Regions from separate parts of the Lactobacillus sp. 23-2 genome, predicted to be linked through region 2. Evidence: riboswitches for the same ligand, from Rfam matches in the RefSeq annotation. Region 2 holds a riboswitch; the other holds the start of a gene.
What was found. A riboswitch is a leader RNA that binds a small molecule or an ion and turns the genes downstream of it on or off. The one in region 2 is predicted to bind thiamine pyrophosphate.

Region 1 (5,492 bases), on a different contig from region 2:
TCCTGGCCATCTTCACCAACGGCTGGTCCAATGACCAGATCGCGGCGGTTGCCCAGAAGATCTATGACCTGGCCGAATAGAAGCGATAGGAGAAAATATGTCAGTCAAACAAGTTGCCCGTTTCGTTACCAACCTGCTGCTCAGCTTTACGCTTTTTGATCTGGTCCTCAACTTAGTCTCAGAAGGGCCCAAGGCTCATAACGGCCTGCGGCTCGCCTTTATCGCGGCCATCTTCGTGGCGGCAATCGGCCAGTGGCTGGGCGGGTGGATCGCGGACCACGCCGGCTTCTTGAAGTACGCGGCCCTGCTCGTCAGCCTCTATCTGCTCGCCTACCTGTTGCTGGTCCGCCAAGACGACCTGTTCTGGTACTGGATCTTCCAGGCCGGCTTGCTGGCGGTCAATTTGTCCTTTAATGCCTTTACTTGGAAAAACGCCGCGCCCTGGACCACGTGGACGGAAATTGCCTTGTTCGTCCTAGCCCTGGCCGCGGCCACGGTCGGCATTATTAAAGGTGCTTGGTGAAAAATAGCAAATAAAAATCCATCCCGCGAGGGATGGATTTTTTGTGTGGGAATATAGAAATTTAAGTAAAGATTAAACCGCTGAGCTTAAGCGAACAGCTCTTCGATTTCAACGACTACGGCAGCCGCGGTTTCCGGCTTGCCGGTTTCCTTGGCCAGCTTCTTGGCGAAGTCGTCGCCTTCGTGGATCGTCGCGGTCCCTACGGCCCGGACGTTGGTGTGGCTTGGCACGTCAGCAACGACTACGGCCACGCGGCTGCCAGCCTTGATGTTTTCAAAGGCGTGGGCGAAGGTTACTTCTGACCAGGCCAGGTGCTTGTCGTCGATTACGCGCAATGAGCCCTTAGGGCCGACTTGCGGGTTGCCGTCCTTGTCAACAGTGGCGATGAAGGCCAAAGCTTCGTTGAAGAACTTTTCTTGTTCAGCAGTCAAAACAGCAGTGTCTAACTTCTTCATAATGACGTCTCCTTCTTAAATTCAGTTTATTTTTTCTTGATTGATCTCTTATCTGCTTACTATTTTATAGCAATTCGCCAGGAAAAAATTGATGTAGGTCAATTTTGACCATGATTTTAAGATTTTTTTGGAAAAAGTTAAGGTAGCAGGAAGGCACAGACGTTGAGCAGGGCCAAGCCGCCGAAAAAGAGCGCCCAGTCCTTGCCGGTCAGGGGGATCTTCACGATCGCGGACCGCTTGGCGCCTTCGCGGAAGCCATGGGCCTCCATCCCCTGGGCCAGGTTGTCGGCAGAGTTCAGGGCAACCAGGATGGCCTTGAAGTAGAGGACCGGCGACCAGAAGGACAGATTGACCCCGCGCATGAGGCCGGCCACGCGGATCTGCTTGACGGCCTGGGCCATGCGGGGAATGATGTTCAAGGCCGCGAGGGTCCCGTAGGCAAAGTGGCTTGGCAGGTGCAGGTTCTGCTCAAGCGAGCGGGCCATTTCCTCAGCCGTCGTGGAGACCGTTAGGCAGGCCGTGGTCAAGGTGTAGACGTAGACCCGGGTGGTGATGTCCAAGGCGTACCAGAGCTGCTTGCGGTCGGAAAAAAGGTAGGCCGAGGAGAAGACCGTGAAGGCGGCCAGGGTCGCGAAGAAGAGCATGGTCAAGATGGCCTTGGGCCGCATTTTTTTGACCAAAAGCCAGCAAAGGCACAGGGCCATGACGAGCAGGTTGGTATAGAGGCTGACCTTGAATGAAAGCTCCAAAGAGACGATCAGGGCCAGCAGGACTTTAAGACTTGGATTCATAATGCCTCCTTAATCCGTGACGTACTGGAGCCGCTGCTGGTCCAGGCGCAGGTGGTAGTCGCACCAGTCGCTCAAGCCGTGGAACTGGTGGCTGATGACGATAATAGTTTGTCCCATGGCGGCCTGGCTGTCCTTCATGAGCTTGACGACCTGCTTGATGGACTGACGGTCCAGGCCGCTGAGCGGCTCGTCGATGAGCAGAACTTCATGGCCGGAGATCAGCATCAGCAGAATCTGCAGCTTCTTCTTCTGGCCGCCGGAAAGAGAGTAGACGACCTGGTCCAAGTGGCTGGCCAGGTCCAGGTCCGCTAAGGCCTGCTTGATCCGCTCATCGCTGAAGTAGTCGTTCTTGCGCAGCTTCTTGCTGATGGCCAGCTCGTCTTTGACCGTGATCTGGATGAACTGGTCAGTGGCTTTCTGGAAGACTTGGGCTACATGCAAAAAGTAGGTCCGGGCCGGCTGCTTGGCCACTTCCCGCCCTTCCCAGCAGATGGAGCCGGAGTAGGGCAAAAGCTGGGTTAAGGCCCGGAAGAGGGAGGTCTTGCCAACCCCATTGGCCCCCGTCAAAAGGGTGACTTTGCCCTTGTAGAGCTTAAGCTCGTCTTGCTTTAGCAGCAGGTGGCTGGTCTTCAGCAGCACGCCGCTTAAGACGAAAGCCGCTGGGGCATTGGCTTGCGGCAAGGCAAAAGTCAAAGGAACCCTGGCGTCTTCAGCCAAGACCGCGTCCCTTTCTTTGGCTGAAAGCCTGGTGACCGTCTGCCCCGCGAAGCGGTAGAGCTGGTCGACCTTGCCCAGGTAGTCCGTAAAGACGTGGTCGGTCAGGATGATGGTCTTGCCTTGCTCTTTCAGCTGGACCAGCTTTTCCACCAAGAAGGTCCGGGCCTTGGGGTCCACGCTGGCAAAAGGCTCATCTAGCAGAAGCAGGTCGACGTTCATGGCCACTAAGACGGCTAAAGCAACCCGCTGCTGCTCGCCGCCAGACATGGTCGCGATCTTTTGGTCCAAGAGCGGACCGATCTGGGCAAATTCCGTGGCCCGCTGGAGCCGCGTCTCATATTGCTCTTGCTTCATGCCCAGGTTTTCCAGGCTGAAGATGATCTCTTCTCTAGGAGTGGCCATCGTAAACTGCTCGCCGGCATCCTGGAACATCATGGCTTGGCTGAGCCCGCCCAGGTCAACCTGCCCTTGGGTGAGCTTGCCCCCGTACTTGGGGTAGAGTCCGGCCATGATCTTCAATAAGGTCGATTTCCCGCAGCCCGTGGGTCCGATCAAGAGGGAGAAGGCGCCAGGGGCGAAAGTCAGGGACAGGTCGGCCAGGAGCGGCTTGTGCTCGTCATATTCAAAGCTTAAGTGCTGGATGGAAATTTCGGCATTCAAAAAGGTCACCTCAATGAATGGGGTGACCAAAGAAGGCATCTGCTCCCTGCGCTGGCATTGTCCAACAGGTTCAATGGGTCTGATCTCAGCCGTTAGGCACCCCGTGATTAAATCGCTTACTTTACGGCCTAATTATATAAAAAGCCTTAATTTGTGTCCATTTTGCGCTTTTCTGCACAAGTATTATATTTAATTATTTTCTAATTCGTTGTATGCTAATAATGATTAGCTTTTGAAGCTGTAATTTTTGTACTTTTGCTTGCTGTCTGGGAGGAAAAATGCCTAATCAAAAACGAAGGGTCCAGATCGTCACGTCAGCCCTGATGCTGTCCAACGTGATGTCGGGGCTGGACAACACGATCATCAACACGGCGCTGCCGCGCATCATTGCTGACCTGCACGGGATCGAATATACGGGCTGGCTGGTCGCCATCTTCTTGCTGGGCACCGCGGTGTCCACGCCCTTGTGGTCCAAATTGGGCGAGCGGCGCGGCAACAAGCTGGCCTACCAGCTGTCCGCGGCCATGTTTCTCTTGGGGGCGCTGCTGCAGGGGCTGGCCAATTCGATGCCGTTTCTGCTCTTTTTCCGCCTGATCGCGGGGATCGGCAACGGCGGGATGGTCTCCTTGCCGTATATCATCTATTCTGACCTGTATCCGAATCCTTACAAGCGCTTGAAGGTTTTGGGCATGGTGTCGGCCTTTTTCACGACCGCGACCATTCTGGGGCCCTTGTTCGGGGGCTGGATCGTCGACGTTTTGTCCTGGCGCTGGGTCTTCTACATCAATATTCCGGTGGCCTTGATCTCCATCGTTTTGGTCCAGCTCTTCTTTAAGGAAGAACATAAGGAAAAAAGCGTCCGCAAGATCGACCTGGGCGGGGCTGTCTTCTTGTCCTTAGGGGTGGTGGCCCTGCTGCTGGGAACCCAGCTTTTGGGCGCGGTCAACCTGGCCACGGCGTTGCTGGTCTTCGCGGCGGCCTTTATCTTCGTGGGCATGCTGCTGCTGGTGGAACACCGGGCGGACGACCCAATCATTCCGGGCCGCTTGTTCAAGAACCGGCCTTTGGTGATTGACTTTGCCCTCTTTGTCTTGATCTGGGCCGCGATGTCGTCTTTCAGCGTCTATGCGCCAATGTGGGCGGAAGGGCTGATGGCCTCAACCGCCCTAGTCGGGGGGATGACCCAGATTCCCGGAGCCTTTACCGACATGCTGGGCTCCTTGTCCGTTGAGCGCCTGCGCCACCGCTGGAGCGAGTACCAGGTGATCCTCTACACCACTTGGGTGATCTTCTTTGGCTACCTGCTGATGGCCGTGGCACCGCGCTCTTTCCCTTACTGGGCCATCCTGGTGGCGGGGATGCTGCAGGGGGTTGGCAACGGGATCATGTTCAACCAGCTCCAGGTCAAGGTCCAAGAGGATGCTGACCCCAAGGACGTGCCCGTGGCGACTTCTTTCTCCTACCTGATCAGAATGCTGGCCATGGCCATCTCGTCCTCAATTTTTGGCGTGATCCTGAACCAGCACCTGGCCAAGGGCGTGGCCCAAAGCCACGGCCGGATCACGATCAAGATGCTGAACCACCTGTCCGACTTTGAAACCAGAGCCCGCCTGCCGCGCCAGCTGCTGCCGGAGATGGAGCAGATCCTCTATGGGGCGATTCACGCGATTTTCTGGGCCGGCTTCATCCTTGTTGCCGCGGCATTATTGATCGCGATTTGGGCCAGAAGGCAGGAAAAACGGGGCCAAAAGCGCTAAAGCCCGTTGACAGGTTCCAATTGTTGTAAAATATAAATAGTTTAAACGATAGGGGGGATCTGGCTTGGCAACCGTAGCTTTAGATGAATACTTGCAGACGCTGCTGCGCAAGCAGGGGCGCGATCATAATGAATTGACCCTGCCCGCGGGGAGCAGCGATCTTGACCTCTGCACCATTTATTTGGAAAATACCAACCTGGGGATTCACAGGTACTTGACTGATGTGGTGACTTTGCTCTTTTTGGCGGCAGGGCATGAGACCTTGCGCCTTGAAAAAAAGGAGCTGGACTTTGGCGCGGGCAACTTTGTCCTCTTGGACAAGGGGGCAGCTTATGAGCTCTTGGACCCCAGCCGCGGGGCCCTGCTCTTGAAGTTCAAGTTCCGGCCAAGCCTGGGCCTGCAACCCCTTTTTGAGCAGGAATTCGCCAAGACGGATAAAGACGCCCAAGTCTGCACGGCCTGGCTCAAACGGCTCAAGCAGGATGGCTTCTTGTGGGTCAGGAACATTCCGCTGATGCCAGCCTCCAGATGCCTGCTAAACGCGGTGGATGAGTATCTGGACGGGGATGTCTTCGCGGCGACCTTGATC
Region 2 (5,492 bases):
TGGTCAAAGAAGATCACGCGGTCGCTCACTTCCCGGGCAAAGCCCATTTCGTGAGTAACGACGACCATAGTCATCCCTTGGGCCGCGATGTTCTTCATAACGTCCAGGACGTCTTGAATCATTTCCGGGTCAAGGGCGGAAGTTGGTTCGTCAAACAGCAGAACCTTGGGCTTCATCGCCAGTGATCTGGCAATGGCGACACGCTGCTTTTGCCCACCGGAGAGCTGGCGCGGGTAAGCTTCTTCCTTGTCCAGCAAGCCAACCTGCTTCAAGAGCTTTTCAGCCAATTGGCGGTTTTCCTGTTCGTCCCGGTGCAGGACGATTCTTGGGGCCAGCATGATGTTTTCCAAAACGGTGTGGTTTTCGTACAGGTTGAAGTGCTGAAAGACCATGCCGACGTCTCTTCTGATCTTGTTGAGGTCGGTACGCTTGTCTGCCAGGTCGTGGCCATCAACGTCCAAGACGCCTGAAGAAATGCCTTCCAAGCCGTTGATGGTTCTAATCAGGGTACTCTTGCCGGCACCTGAAGGGCCGATAACTGATACGACTTCCCCTTCATCAATGGATAAGTTGATGTCCTTCAGGGCATGGTAGGTACCGTAGTATTTGTTGACGTTCTTGAATTCGATGATTGCTGCCATCTTGGGTCCTCCTCGGTTGCTTAATGCTAAATTAAAAAATTCCAGTCCGGATCGCTAAGCCTGCTTAGCTGCCAATTCCTCCAAAGCGGGATCTCAATAACAAAAAGTAAGTGCTAATTCTTAACGTTTTTGCCATCCTGCCGGCTGGACGACCGTCAATTGTTGTTTGGTCTTCCTTAATTTTTTATTAAATTTATCAGAAAATCGTGGCAATTACAAGTGTCATCCTCTCGGGGACAGGCTGATTTAACGTTTTTTTAATATTAGGATTCCGCTTACAGATTATTTTTGTTAAATCCGTCCTTTTCAAGCTTAACAAAATTAAGTTTTATCCTAAGAAAACTTACGTTTATTAACAGTTGCCCTTTAGATCAGAAAAATCCCCTTATTTTCCAAAGGCTTTTGCCTTATTTTTAAAGAAAAAGCAAGTTTTGCCCCAAACGGGTCAATTCCGAACGAGCCCTTAAGCCAATCAGGCTAAAGCTGGGAACTCGGCAAGCAGGAAAAAACGGCAAGCAGCGGCTTTTTGACAAGAATTGCTAGACCCTGTCCCCTTAGGCCTCTATAATATAATGTTAAAGGAGTTTAATAATGTCACATAAGAAACATCCCATTATTATCGGAATTGCTGGTGGCTCTGGCTCAGGGAAGACGACCATTGCCCACGAGCTGTACGACCAGTTTAAGAACGACCGGATCCGGATCATTACGGAAGATTCCTATTACAAGGACCACCCGGAAATGACCCAGGAAGAACGGGACCAGATCAACTTTGACCACCCCGACGCCTTTGACACTGACCTGCTGATCAGCCAGCTGCAGGACCTGACCAGCGGCAAGGCCGTCGAGATGCCGGTCTACGACTTCCCGACCCACCTGCGCAAGCACGAAACGGTCCACGTGGAGCCAGCTGACATCATCATCCTGGAAGGAATCCTGGTCCTGGCCATTCCTGAATTGCGCGACCTGATGGCCATCAAGATCTACGTCGACACTGACGACGACATCCGCCTGATCCGCCGCCAGCGCCGCGACATGGCCGAACGCGGCTACAGCTTTGACTACATCATCGACCAATACATGGCCACGGTGAAGCCAAGCTACCACCAGTTCGTTGAGCCGTCCAAGCGCTATGCCGACATCATCGTTCCTGAAGGCGGCGGCAACCAGGTCGCCTTGGACATGCTGACGACCAAGGTCCGCGACATCCTGCGCCGCAATGATTTGGAAGAACAGAAGGAAGCATAATGGCAGAAAGACAAAAACCACTGGTCATCGGGATTGCCGGGGGCTCAGGCTCTGGCAAGACCACGGTGGCCAAAGCGATCAGCAAGCGCCTGCCAGCCGACAGGGTCTTGATCCTGACGGAAGACGCCTACTACAAAGACAATGCCGGCTTGTCCATGGAAGAGCGCAAGGCGATCAACTACGACCACCCCAACGCCTACGACACCGGCTACATGGTCAGCCAGCTCAAGCAGCTGCTCAACGGCCAGGCCATCGAGATGCCGACCTATAACTTCAACACCCTGACCCGGGCCAAGGACACGATCCATGTTGAGCCCGCTGACATTATCATCGTTGAAGGGATCCTGGTCCTGGCCTCAGAAGAGCTGCGCCAGTTCATGGACGTCAAGCTCTTCGTCGATGCTGACGACGACATCCGCTTTATCCGCCGCCTGCAACGCGATACCCAAGAGCGCGGACGGTCAATCGACTGGATCATCGCCCAGTACCTGGCCACGGTCAAGCCCAGCTTCAACCAGTTCATTGAGCCGTCAAAGAAGTACGCGGACATCATCATCCCCCGCGGGGGCGAAAACGACGTCGCCATCGACATGGTTTCCTCCAAGCTCCTGTCCATCATCAGGGACCACAAGCGCCATGAGCGCACGGAAGCCACGATGCCGGCCAAGCCTAACCCAGCCAAATAATTTACGTCAAAACGCAAAAGGCACGAGTCAAATTGACTCGCGCCTTTTTTAGTCTGATTTCGATGGCTGCTGGTTAAATTCATTTAAGCTTACATCATGAAGCTGCCGGCGTGCAGGCCAAGCAGAGCAATGAGGAGCATCAGCGCAATTACCACGCCGACTACTTCCCAGTATTCCTTGTTCGCGTTCTTTGGTTCACATAATTTAATGCGTGTCATGTCTTTTGCTCCTTTCAATGATCTTGATATTAGCAAATATCAAGCTTTTTTGAAATATGTTTCTGATTGTACACCCAAAAGACAGACTTGTCAGCAAATTTGCATCATTTTATCAATTTTAAGATAAAACTCCCGTTCCGCTTGCTGATCTTGCGCGTTTCTGCCTGCTGGCTTGCTTTTTTAAAGCAAGCGCTGCTTACTTCATGATTTTATCAAAAAGCTTGGTGATCCACTTGACCAAAACGGCGTCAAAGAAGACGGCCGAGGCCATGCCGGCAATGAACATTTCGATCAGCAGGCTTGGCTTGTAGGCATTCCAGCCATAGATAAAGTAGCACATGACGAAGGCGGCAACGTGGCAGCAGATGGCCCCGATAATCAAGCTGGTCCAGCTGAAGCGGTCATAGTTTTCCTTCTTGGGGAAGAAGCCGATTTCGTTGAAGGCCCCCTGCACGGCCCCTTCCAGAATGGTCAACGCCCCCCATTGCCCGCCAAAGGCCATTTCAACCATCGCGGCCAGGGTCTCACCGATCACGCCGGAGCCAAAGGTCGGCACGAAGTACATGGCCAAAGGCGCGGCCATGTACCACAGGCCTGAGTAGAGCTCATCGGCCAGTGGACCTTGGCCGACAAAGGACAAGGCCACCTTGGTAGCGTTATAGAGCGGATTGAAGACGTATTGGTAGATCACGCCCATGATAACCCCGATTAAAGCTACCAGGATGACGGCCTTGACGTTCCAGCTTTTTTCTTTTCTAAACATAATAAAAACTCCTATCCAGCTAAAACAAAGCCAGTAGGAGTTCATGCTCGCACTTAAATAATGACACTTCCCTTGCGCAAGAATTGTCTTGTTCAGGTTCAAAGGGTCGACCAATGGTCTCTCAGCGGTAAGCACCCCTAGTGGCTTTCGTTCGCGTTATTGATCTGCTGCAATCAGCAGAATCTCACTTATATAATTACTTTTACCAAACTAATTATAACAATTATTAGTTAAAAAGCTAGTGTTTTTTTCACAAATCAGTCTAGTCAAAAGACTTGAAGGAGTCCAGCTTTTCCTGGTCAAGGTCGCGGATGATGGCCAAAGCCAGGTCAACTGAGGCCTTGAAGTCCTTGTAGCTGCTGAAGCAGTAAGGCGAGTGCTCATAACGGACCGGAATGCCGATGACGATGGTCGGTGCCCCGTTTTCATAGTAGATGGCCGCGCCGTCCTGGCCGCCGCCAGTTCTGACTGAACGGGTGTAAGGAATCCCGTTCTTGTCCGCCAGATCGCAGGCATACTGCTGGAACTTCGGGTTTGGCAGGAAGGTCACGTCCATGTCCCGCAGCATTGGCCCGCGCTTCAGGCCAGTCTGCGACAGCCATTCAGGCTCAAAGGTGTCGTCAGCCGGGCAGCTTTCCAGAACCAGGCAGACGTCAGGCTTGACTTTGCGGGCCGTCACGTAAGCCCCGCGCAGGCCAACTTCCTCTTGGCTGGACAGGGCAGCCACGACGTCAAAGTTGGTTTCTTCATCCTTCAGGTTTTCCAAGACGTCAGCCATGGCCGCGGCGCCGAAGCGGTCGTCAAAGTCCTTGCCGAAGAAGAGGCCGGTCTTGTCATTGTACTCGCACTTGACGTCGACGAAGATCGGGCAGCCCGTGTCGATCTTGTAGTCCTTGATGGTCTCTTCCCGGCTGGAGGAGCCAACGTCGATGGAGAGGTCAGCCACTTGCGGCACTGCCTTGCGCTCAGCGGCCGTCATGAAGTGCGGCGGCTTCAAGGCCACAACGCCCGGGATGTATTCCCCGTCCTTGTTTCTGACCTTGACCCTCATTGATGGCAAGACAACGTTGTTCCAGCCACCCAGGGTGACGAACTTGAGCAAGCCGTTGGGGCGGACTGCCTGGGTCAACAGGCCTACGGCGTCGGAGTGGGCATCCAGCTGGATGACTGGCCGCTGGCCCTTGTTCTGCTTCTTGGCAGCGTAGACGTTGAGCATCCCGTCGACTTCCAGGTCAGCGTAGTCCTTGACCGTGTCCGTGAAGAGCTTGACGAATTCCGTTTCAAAGCCGGAAGTGGCATTGGCATCGGAAAAATCCTTCAGCATTTGAATTTCTTGTGCTTTTTCCATTGATAACTCCTTGTTTTTTAAGCATTTGCTCTTCTATTCTACCATTGACCAGGCTGTTGAATAGGAAATCGGCAAAAGAACTGGCAATCCAATCTTATTTAGCGGTTGTGCGAAATTCAATTTCCATAAAAAAGACACTCATCTGACATTGCTAAGTCAGATGAGTGTCTTAAGGCGTTGTTCAAAGCCAATGTCTTAACTTAATGACATTGACTGGCAACTGATTTTTTTAATTTAGTCAAGCAGGTCGTATTTCAGCTTCATCAAAGTGTGGCCGGAAGCAACCATTTCACCAGTTAAAGCAACCGTGTTTTCATAAGCCAGGTCGGCCATCTTCTGGTTGGCTTCTTCCAGTTTGGCTTGCAGCTCACGGCCTTCCAAGCCCTTAACGGCCCGGTCGGTCTCATTTTCGATCTTGCGCAGCTTGGCCATGGTCTTTTCCTCAAAGGCCTGCTCCAAGGCACTGTAAACCTTGTAGTTGGTGTCGCCAAGCTGGGCGTTCAGCTTGTTGATCCAGAAGATCTTGCTCAAGTCAAAGTCAGGACCGGTCTGGAAGCTGGCCGGAGTCGTCGTGACGTTGGTGTAGAA

Region 1: it holds a riboswitch for thiamine pyrophosphate, as region 2 does, so the genes downstream of both, OCH80_RS01470 (ATP-binding cassette domain-containing protein) here and OCH80_RS02595 (ECF transporter S component) in region 2, are expected to answer to the same signal.

The regions. Positions count from the first base shown of each region.
Region 1 covers NZ_JAOQBX010000002.1:114,078-119,569, reverse strand. Annotated here, with positions in the region: gene OCH80_RS01490 (serine hydrolase) at 1-80, shown strand, start outside; gene OCH80_RS01485 (hypothetical protein) at 98-523, shown strand; gene OCH80_RS01480 (pyridoxamine 5'-phosphate oxidase family protein) at 610-978, opposite strand; gene OCH80_RS01475 (CbiQ family ECF transporter T component) at 1,116-1,769, opposite strand; gene OCH80_RS01470 (ATP-binding cassette domain-containing protein) at 1,779-3,185, opposite strand; TPP riboswitch at 3,173-3,260, opposite strand; gene OCH80_RS01465 (MFS transporter) at 3,425-4,903, shown strand; gene OCH80_RS01460 (helix-turn-helix domain-containing protein) at 4,968-5,492, shown strand, end outside.
Region 2 covers NZ_JAOQBX010000004.1:49,486-54,977, forward strand. Annotated here, with positions in the region: gene OCH80_RS02575 (amino acid ABC transporter ATP-binding protein) at 1-641, opposite strand, end outside; gene udk (uridine kinase) at 1,233-1,889, shown strand; gene udk (uridine kinase) at 1,889-2,575, shown strand; gene OCH80_RS02590 (hypothetical protein) at 2,665-2,793, opposite strand; gene OCH80_RS02595 (ECF transporter S component) at 2,990-3,556, opposite strand; TPP riboswitch at 3,608-3,705, opposite strand; gene OCH80_RS02600 (M42 family metallopeptidase) at 3,819-4,904, opposite strand; gene OCH80_RS02605 (C69 family dipeptidase) at 5,139-5,492, opposite strand, start outside.